2 regions of the Psychrobacillus sp. FSL K6-4615 genome follow, and region 1 is predicted to be linked to the other one. Evidence: predicted binding sites of a transcription regulator. Region 1 holds the regulator's gene; the other holds the start of a gene.
What was found. Region 1 encodes LexA, which represses DNA repair genes until DNA is damaged. Its sites were predicted from a motif close to CGAACATATGTTCG; they were not measured.
Positions count from the first base shown of each region.

Region 2: a site for LexA is predicted at 3,365-3,378, ahead of MKX53_RS10055 (YolD-like family protein). Genes of this name have one in related genera too.

Region 1 is NZ_JBBOYQ010000001.1:1,483,279-1,488,701, reverse strand. It holds gene MKX53_RS07125 (YneB family resolvase-like protein) at 14-664, opposite strand; gene yneA (cell division suppressor protein YneA) at 661-978, opposite strand; gene lexA (transcriptional repressor LexA) at 1,151-1,771, shown strand; gene MKX53_RS07110 (peptidoglycan DD-metalloendopeptidase family protein) at 1,947-2,525, opposite strand; gene MKX53_RS07105 (hypothetical protein) at 2,749-2,919, shown strand; gene MKX53_RS07100 (hypothetical protein) at 3,108-3,647, shown strand; gene MKX53_RS07095 (CPBP family intramembrane glutamic endopeptidase) at 4,349-5,074, opposite strand.
Region 2 is NZ_JBBOYQ010000001.1:2,030,729-2,036,151, reverse strand. It holds gene MKX53_RS10085 (dihydrolipoamide acetyltransferase family protein) at 1-600, shown strand, start outside; gene MKX53_RS10080 (hypothetical protein) at 709-906, opposite strand; gene MKX53_RS10075 (GNAT family N-acetyltransferase) at 1,009-1,419, opposite strand; gene MKX53_RS10065 (LLM class flavin-dependent oxidoreductase) at 2,127-3,119, shown strand; gene MKX53_RS10060 (hypothetical protein) at 3,130-3,306, opposite strand; gene MKX53_RS10055 (YolD-like family protein) at 3,411-3,782, shown strand; gene MKX53_RS10050 (HAD family hydrolase) at 3,910-4,608, shown strand; gene MKX53_RS10045 (hypothetical protein) at 4,878-5,423, shown strand, end outside.

The sequences.
Region 1 (5,423 bases):
CACAGAGTGCAAGTCATTTCACTCCGTGTGTTTCTATGTACTCCATATAACGTCGATGGACAGTTGCTTTACTAATATTAAACCCCAAACCTTTTAGGGTCATCGAAATCTCTTCATAGGTAAGACCAGCATTACGAAGTCTAACTACTTCTTCTAATGGCACGTCTATTCTCTCTCTTCCTTCGGGATTACCTCTTGTTTTCAAGTTTTTTTCCGGTCTATATCCTTGAGACACTGCTTTTTTCATACCTCTTTTAATTTTTGCGTTGTGTAATTTCCGCTGATACTCCTCCACTAGCGCCAATATTTCCAAGAGCATAGTATCCATTTCGTTTAGATTAATGACACCTTTATCCTGTAACGTATAAATCGAAGTATTGATTTTTTGAAGTAAATGTAGAACGGCCATTCTACCGTTTCCTCTGCCAATACGTGTCTCATCTTGTACAAATACCGCTTTAATTTCATTTTGTTTAATATAGTCAAGTAAATCTAATAAGCCTTCGCGTTCAATATCATATCCACTATGCTGATCTGAAAATACTTTTTCAACTTCATAATTATTTAGTTTTGCAAATTCTATCAATTCTTCCTCTTGCCTTTTTAATGAAGTCTCTTGAGACTCTTTTTCTGTACTCACTCGACAATATATAACTGATTTCACTTTGTATCGCCCGCTATCTCCGTATCATGATTGAAATGGTAACTTTTTTCAATGACTGGAATAATAATAACTTCCCCCGCTTTAATATGACCGTCTTGCAAATTATTCATCGCAATTACTTTATCGATCCATTTTAGCTTATCTTCATTCGTTCCATATTCTTGTGCTAAAGCCCATAAAGAATCTCCTTGTTCTATATTAATATGTTGGCTCTCGTCTGTCGAAAAAGAATTCGAGATTATTATAAACATTGTAAATGCAATACTGCACGCTACAAATATTGTTAAAAAGTAATTTTCTTTCATCCAGGTCATTTAAAATCCCCCTAATAGAATGTGTGTTCGTAATGTATATTTTAATATTAATGCGAACGTTTGTTTTTGTCAACAATAATTAGAACCTATGTTTGCATTACTGTTCTTCCCCTGTTATACTATTAATAAGATAGAAAAGGATAGAGATAATTATTCAAAAAGAGGTGAACATATGAAAAAAGCATCTAAAAGACAAGAAGATATACTTGCTTTTATAAAAGAAGAAGTTCGTAAAAAAGGTTATCCACCATCCGTTAGAGAAATTGGAGAAGCTGTGGGCTTAGCATCTAGTTCAACTGTTCATGGACATTTAGCACGACTGGAAAGTAAAGGTTTAATTAGGAGAGATCCAACAAAACCACGCGCTATTGAGATTCTGGATGGCTTGGGCAGCGTTGCTGAAAAACACAATGTGGTTCATGTACCGTTGATCGGTAAAGTTACTGCTGGTATCCCTATTACAGCAATTGAAAATATAGAAGAATTCTTCCCACTTCCAGAAACATTTGGAACTGCAGATGATAATTTATTTATGTTAGAGATTATGGGTAATAGTATGATAGAGGCTGGAATATTAAATGGTGACTATGTGGTTGTAAAACAACAGCAATCTGCCAATAATGGCGATATTGTTGTCGCAATGACTGATGAAGATGAAGCAACAGTTAAAAGATTCTTCAAGGAAAAGTCCTATTTCCGTCTGCAACCCGAAAATTCTTCCATGGAACCTATCATTGTAAATTCAGTTAGTATACTTGGAAAAGTAGTTGGAGTTTACCGTAATATTCAATAGTTTTGTCGAACTTGACAATATAGACAAATAAACGTAAGATAACAGAGAGCCGATATCATATTTCAACGAAAAGTGGACATTTTCGTTGAAATCATCGAAAAACCCCTTTACCTTAATGGTTGAGGGGTTTTATTTTTATACATAAGTAATTAGTAGCTTTGGTAAACTAGTAATACTACTTCTTCTTCTTGAGGGCAGCTAAAGTCTTTGTTCCGACTACCCCATCAACTGTTAAGCCCTTTTTCTTTTGAAAGTCTTTAATAGCCGAAATAGTTAAGGGTCCCTCTATCCCGTCATTTATCAATTTATAACCTGCTGAATTTAAGAGTTTCTGAACTTCAGTGACATTTATTTCACTTATATACTTTAAAGGATTTACCGCATTTGGCTGACCTGTCTCGTAAGATGGTATGTGAATTTCAAAATGTAAGTGGATACCTGTGCTATTTCCTGTACTCCCTTTAATACCTATTTGTTGACCTTGTTTAATACTTTGTCCCACTTTCACAGAAATAGTTTTTAGATGCGCATATAAGGTTTCGTACTTTTTACCGTTTAAAGTATGTGCAATCGTTATGGTATTTCCATATCCTCCAATAACTTTCGCTCTAGTCACTTTACCACTGGCAGATGCTCTTATAATCGGACTACCATCATTCCCAATGTCAACTCCTTTATGGACTTTAACATTACTATTTTTTCGAATTTCTCCAAAACGAGATGTAATTTCTCCTTCGCTTGGTCTAATAAACAATTTATAACCTCCCTCCTATTAATAAGTAGAGAACAATCCCTCTCACTAGTTAATGCTCGAATGATTAATAACATATAGTCAATAATCATCATATTTCCCTAAAAAATTGTAAAAAGATTAGAAATGAGTAAATTTGGGTATTAATATTTATAATCAAGCATATGTTAAATTATTAATATTATTTTCTGTAGACCTATATAACTATATAAAGGGGCAATAATTTATGAAACTAATTATAGAAGAACTCAAAAAGCTTATTAATGATTATTATAGATGCAATAACCACTATTTGAAGAAAGAAATTTTGATTGACATTAATCTGTTGAAAGATGCATTAAGAATTTTAGAAAAAAGAAAGTTAAATATAAACACAGAAAGCTCACTTATTTTTTAACGAAGTGTGCTTTTTTTATTAATGTTACACACTATATAGTTTTGCCATGTAATGTTAGATTTCAAAATTAATAGTATTTTATTCTTTTTTCTTACGAGACAATCAAAATGACTAGTCCTCCTAATTTCTATTACATATATTATATTATGCCGTCCAAACGGCTAATCTATTATAAGGAGGTGAATTATATGGTTCTTGTACTTCAAGAGTTTACTACCCCTGCAAATACTAATGTAATTGCAGATACAGCTGCACCACCTGGAACGCTTCCGACACCCGCTGTACCAACTCTACCAGCAATGGTTTCACCTTTAGTAGATGGAAGTAGTGCTTATATTTGGTCTCCTAACACAGAGTCCAATCAAACCGTGACATTTCAAAGTATCTTTAATATTGGAACTTTGCCACTACTCACTCTAGCATTACCTCTTTCCGCTTATTTTGCGTTTGCAGCTAACGAAACGGCTTCTGTAACTGCAACTCTAGAAGTTGTTAATCTTCTTGGAATCGTAGTTGCTACTATTCCACTTTTTTCAGGTAACAACTCAGGTAGCTCTCAGGACGTTGCAATTACATCCGGGGATACGTTACTAGCAATCGGCCTATTAGGCAACTCTGGACGAATTGTAGTTGAGACTACTGTCACTTCTCCAACCGTATCTGGATATTCCGCAAATCCCGGTCGATATCTCGGACAACTTACAGTGCATAGCATATTGGCAGTTTAGTTTATAAACTACACATTATCTCGAAAAGATAATTATGTTTTTCAAGAACAAACTCTTTTTGTTAATAAGAAATGCATATGGAGGGTCAAGCATTAATAACGCCGTGACTCTCCAGTTTGTTAGTAGAGTAATTTTTATCACTTAAAATTTTATGCAAATCACTTCCATTTACACTAGTTTTGTTAGATAATAAGTAATAGGTAATATAGTTCAAAGGGGAGTATATTTAACTATGATATTAATTTATAAAGAATTAAATAATCTAATTGATGATTATTATAAATGTCCCTTCACACATATTAAAGAACAGATCCTCATAGATATTAATCTTTTAACTGATGCCTTATTAATTGTCGATTCTGATTTTCAATATTAAATCTACCTAATCTATTCAATTTAGTTTTTGGTATCACTATGAAATTTTATAAAATAGCTTATTCAGAGCTTCCAAAGGTGAGAAACAAGTCGAGATACCTGAAACTCAATTGGATTATACATAAAAAGCGTTGGAAGCATATAGCTCCAACGCTTTTACTATGAATACATTTTCAATGTAATCCTCATGATCCCTTGCGTGTACAGTCATTCGGATAGGATACTTGTTAATTTTACGTTATGTGGAATCATAGAAGAATTCAAAGCACCTCAATCGTAGAATAAGGTTAGTTTGTTTTTTATTTATAATTCATTCACTAATGAGATCAAGTTTTCGATCTGTTTTTTTTATTCAGAGATAATGACAACCAAATAGCAGTGACACCTAATATAATAATCACGATTGTGTCAAGAATTGCGCTAGATCCTCCGCTTCCTAAAAATTGAATTAGATTATGAAGGCTATGAAACAGAATCAGTGGTAAAATGTTGCCAGTTTTAATAAATAATTGCGCTAGTACAATACCAATTAGAAAAGAATAAGCCAATTGTAGTCCAGTTTGCCCCAAACTTTGTCCAGATAACAAGTTAAGCATATGTGTGACAGAGAATAATATGCTCGAAGTCAGGATAGCTGGAAGAATACCTCGTGGTAGTAATATTTTTATCATTATTCCTCTGTAAATACTTTCTTCCACAAAACCGATTAAAATAGCAAAGCCAACATAGAAAATAATCGTTTCAAGCGGCTGGGAACTAAACCCTTGAAGGCATAATACGATTAAAATAATCAGTAGAGGTAAATACAGTATCCAATTTGCTCTTTTCATTTCTCGTTTAAAACCATAATAAGTCCACTTTCTCTTCCATGAAAAATAAAAAAGTAAAAATAGCGCTGTTGGTATGAACGATATTAATATAGGTGTATTGTAACTTAATTGTTTAATCGTAGCGATTGCACCTGCTATAAAAACGACTAGTAAAAAAATGACTTCAATAAGTATGATACTTATTATAGGGTGTTTTTTAGAATAACTTAACTTATTATGCATTACACATCTTGCCTCCCAATAATATCTTTTAACCAATTTAGTGCAAATTTAAAAAACTAAAATTTCAAAAAATATATATAACAATCTATTCGAGTTTCCTTACGCACATTCCTCCTTTTTAGTTTGAGGCCCTTTTTTAAAGTAATATTAACTCTCTTCATTGCCTTTTAACTCTGTAGATCGATCAAAATAAATAAAAAAACACCGATCAAGTCAATAAAAGACTGAACGATGTTTTTAAATTTAGGGGTGAAATTGGGGTGTTGAACATTTGAGTGAAACTCTTTATCACTCACCCCATTATAAAATCCTATACTATTAGATTAATACATTTTCAAGTATTGCTCAC
Region 2 (5,423 bases), 550 kb from region 1:
GACGTTACGAACATGGTTCAATACCGTGACTCCATCAAGCATGAATTTAAACAAAAAGAAGGATTTAATGTTACATACTTTGCTTTCTTCGTGAAAGCTGTATCGCAAGCATTAAAAGAATTCCCAATGATGAATTCTATGTGGGCTGGGGATAAAATCGTTCAGAAAAAAGACATCAATATTTCTATAGCAGTAGCAACAGAAGACGCGCTATACGTTCCAGTTATTAAAAATGCGGACGAAAAAACGATTAAAGGTATTGGTCGTGAAGTAAACGAACTTGCTGCAAAAGTCCGTTCAGGAAAGTTAAAATCAGATGAAATGCAAGGTGGTACATTCACTGTAAACAATACTGGATCATTCGGTTCTGTTCAGTCAATGGGAATCATTAACTTCCCACAAGCAGCGATTTTACAAGTAGAATCTATTGTGAAACGTCCAGTTATTATGGATGGTGGCATGATTGCTGCGCGTGATATGGTAAACTTATGTCTTTCATTAGACCACCGTGTACTAGATGGTTTAGTTGCTGGTCGTTTCTTAGCACGTGTGAAAGAAATTCTAGAAAATATCACTAAAGAAAATACATCGGTTTATTAATAAATAGTTAAAAAAGGTAGTGCTTTTTAGCACTACCTTTTTAATTTTGCTGCGTTCCATTCCATTATTTTCTCTTTTTACTAAAGCACACCGTTATTGAAAGTAGATCTAAATCTTCCTTTGCAATAAATTTATTAAATAGTACATAAGAGATATCAAAAATGATAGAAGTACAATGATTATTGTTCCTATTGTATAAATTGCTGTTTCGGCATAATCACCACCATCAAACACTCCAGCAAATAGAGAGAATAAAATTACACTAGCGACTAATGCTAAACAAAATATACTAATATATTTGGACATATACTACCCCTTTGCAACTCAACTTTATTTACTATAGTTCATTAAGAAATACTTTAAATTCTGATAGAAATAAAACCGATGATGTTAGCTAAATATAATAGTCTACTTATTTTTCAGGATACATAGGTAGCGTTCCACACCTGGATACTTTTCTCCCAAACTCGTTATTTTAAATCCGTAATTTTCATAAAAAATTACAGCTTCTTTATCGGTTTCAGCAATAACAAAAGGTACTGGATGTTTAACTTTAATAAAACTAATCATTTTACTTCCTAGACCTTTTCCTCTATGGTTTGGAAATACTGCAATATGTTTAATTTCACACCACTTTAAATCTAAAATTTCTATTCCTATACAACCAACGACTTCATCTTCAAAGATATATCCATATAATACTCTAACTGGTGAGTGGATATATAATTCGTATTCTCGATCGATATTCCATTCCGAGGTTGCGAAGGATAAAAGTTTTCTCAAGTTTGGTTGAATAAATGGTGATATCATTTCTTCCATAAAGCACATCCATTCTTGTATTACTTATTTCAATAAAAAAGGCTTTACTTCCATATGTAATAAAGCAAAATATTAGTTGTGCAGCGACTAGAAGTTTCGTCCTTAACTTAACGACTCACCATATTGACGTCTTACTTATTTGTATTTTAACATAAATCTCCATTTGGTTTGTAACACGAAAATGCCATATGATTACTGAAAAAAGAGGAGCTAGTTGTGACGACTCTACAACTAGTTCCACTTATGTTCTATATTTCCAACATATTTTTCCCCTTACGCTATTTAGCTAAATCCAACCTTTATCCAAGAGAAGAAGTAGATAACTACCTGCACAGAGAAAAATTGCTACTTCTGTTAACAAAAACATCGAAAATTCAAGGGAAGTAAGCTTTCTTTCTCTTTTCGTTTTTTTAAAATGTCTATAGTAATAGAGAGAACATAGCAGTAGTATTATTGCCGAGATTTGGAATATATTTTCCAACAGGCTAACCAAAAAATCATCTCCTCACGTTTAGATTGAACTGTTAAGATTTTATGTCTCCATAGAATTTAAAAGAAGTAGAAATTTTAAAGTGCCAAGGAGGTTAGCGATTTACTTCAATAATATTTCTATTATCAAGTCCCTTTCGTTTACTTTTTAATTTTAATTCGATAGCATTTGAAAAGAAACGTATTAAACGAGCATTTGTTGAAGGGGAGATATATAGATGAAACTAAGTGTATTAGATCAAGCGCCAGTCACATCTGGCAATACGGCAGCAGGAGCATTAAAAAAAGCAGAAGAATTGGCTATTTTAGCAGATGAACTAGGCTATCATCGTATGTGGATGGCCGAGCATCATGGAACCGATGCATTTTCAAGTTCTGCACCGGAAGTAATTGCGGCTCACTTAGCTGCGAAAACCAAAAAATTACGTATCGGTACAGGTGGCGTGATGATGATGCACTACTCACCATTGAAGTTAGCGGAGGTTTTTAAAACCTTAAGTGCACTTTCTCCAGGTCGTATTGACTTCGGTGTAGGAAGAGCTCCAGGGGGAGATAATCATGCGATGTATGCTCTTTCGGAAGGTCGTCCTCCATTGGTCAACAATATGTATGAAAAGTTAGCAATTGCCCTGCAACTGATCAATGATGAAGTTCCAGAGGATAGCTTATACAACAGAACGATTGCCAGTCCTTCTAAAATCGTATTACCAGAAGCTTGGTTACTTGGCTCCACTGGTAATAGTGCTGTACAGGCTGGAAGAATGGGTCTTGGCTATTCGTTTGCACAATTTTTCCAAGGTGGTATGACTCCAGCGATATTAGACACATACCGTAATAACTTCACGCCGTCTGCTTTAATGGAAAAGCCAGAGATTAATGTTACATACCTTGTAACGGCTGCAGAAACCAAAGAAGAGGCTGAATTTGAAGCATTACCTCAGGACATTGCACGTTTGTCTCTTATGAAAGGGCAAATTCGTTCATTAATGACACCAGAGGCAGCGCAGGATTATCCGCTGACGGAAATGGATCGCATGATGATTCAAGAAAATCGTAAAATTCATCTAGTCGGTTCTGCAAAAGAGGTAGCGGAGACTTTACAGGAAGAACAAGGTAATTATGGTTTCGATGAAGTCATGATTTGTAGTATTCCGCATTCGCAAGAAAAACGTTTAAATGTCTATCGGTTACTTGCAAAAGAATTGATGTAGATTATAAAGATTAGACACGTTCATTATGAGCGTGTCTTTTTATTAGGAAGAATGGTCTTATCTGTGAGAATCGATCGATGCTGTCTAATAATCGATTGATGGAATCAAATAATCGATCGACGAACACCGATAATCGATCAATAGAAACCAATAACCGATCAATCACCTTCCATAATCGCTCCATCATTGTTATGTACACTTTTGAAGATCATTTTTTCAGCGGCCATTAATTCCCGCTTGAAATAAGAACAAATGTTCGGTATGATAAGTAAAAAAGAGAGATGTGATAACATGGCTAACTTTGAAGAAGATTGGAACCAATTGGATTTATCTCGATTGCAGGATCGTGGGTCGAAAAAGTGGGTAGCAATGATGTTGCCGGAGCATGTGAAGATGCTTCGAGAATATGGAGAAGAGATAAAAAAAGAGCCTCGCCCAGATTTAAATGAGTTTGACTATGAAGTTATTCATGATCAAATCGCACTCGCAATGCAACGAAACGTTGAAATCAAAATAAAACGGTGGAAAGAGGGAGAGTTTATCTATAACCGCGGTACGATCCAATGGATTGATTTGAGAAAGCGAACAATTGAAATAGAGGATCCTTTTCGCTCGTTTGAACTATCAATCGACGAAATCGTAGACGTCACCTTATCGGAATAGTAATTACGAATGGCATCATCCTTTATACATGGATGATGTTTTATTTATGAATAAATAAAAGAAGGATTTGAACCAGGAGATGTAGAAGGTAATCCAAAAGACTTAAAGTAAGTGAAAGGAGAATAACATGATAAAAGCAGTTCTGTTCGATTTAGATGGTACTTTACTCAATAGAGATGAGTCATTAAAGTTGTTTGCAGATAAGCAATACGATAGATTTAGTCACCTCATAGGTCCTATTACAAAAGATGTGTACACAGCAAGGCTTATACAATTAGACAGTCGAGGATATGTTTGGAAGGACAAAGTATATAGCCAATTAGCAGAGGAATTTGGAATTACCAAAATTACTTGGCAAGAACTACTGGAAGATTATTTGAGTGAATTTAAGTATTGCTGTGTACCTTTTGATAATCTTTTATTAATGCTAGAGAAATTGAAGGAGAGAAAGATGTTAATAGGGATGATTACGAATGGATTCGGTCAGTTTCAAATGGACAATATAATGGCTTTAGGAATAGAAGATTATTTCCAAACAATTTTAATTTCTGAATGGGAGGATGTTAAAAAGCCAGATCCCCAAATATTTTTACGGGCTGCCGACAAACTTGGGCTCCAACCAAACGAATGCGTATTTATCGGTGACCATCCAGATAATGATATGCGAGCGGCTAAACATGTAGGGATGAAGGGTATTTGGAAGAAAGATATGCAATGGAAGGATGTGGATGTTCAAGCAGAGTATGTTGTAGATAATCTAATGGAAATCCCAACTATAATCGATGAGTTGGTGAGAGGTAAAAACGGAAAATTGTCCGTTTTGTAATCCTTATAAAGGTTAAAACAGAATATTGTATTTGGAAATGAAACTAGCTATTTTTTCAGTGGAAAAACGAGCCAGATATATTAATGGGCTGTTGTGTCATAGTTCCGATAACACAGCATAAAAATGTATTTGAACTGAGGAAATAATGGAACGATACATATGAACTGCTTTTAATGGCAAAAGAGTACCTTGATGATTTGCATCTGCCAGGTGGAAAATAATAAGCCTTTAGCTGGAAAGGTCAAATAAAGTTTAAGGGAGGGAAGGAGATGAGAAAGCAAGTAATAATCTTGCTCATATTAGCTAGTATTTGTATAAAACCAACCTCTATCTTTGCAAATGGCACGAGTTATTTTGAAGAGCCTACCACTCCTACTGGACATGTCTTACCACTGGAGGAAAGTGTGATCAGTATAGAGAGTGAAAAATTATATATAGAAATTGAACAAGAAGGAGAAGTATCACCCTATCAAATGATGCTTGCAAATATTCGAGTAATATATGAAATGGAAAACAAAACGGAAGAAAATCTTCTAGTACCTATAGCATTCCCTCAGCCAGGTATGTCAAGCGAATGGAGTGTAGACTTAGATGGAACGGATATCTCTATAACCGGTAATACTCCTTTTTACCCAGAAGAATTAATAGGGAATAAACCACACAGGGAATGGATCGATCCAAGAACAGGGCAAACATATTCCTTTAGAGGGTATGATCTAATAGGAGCATCCGGTAAATTAGGAGCAAAAACATTTAATATCACTTTGAATGCAAAGAGCAGACATACTTTAACTATTGAATACAAAGCAGATTTA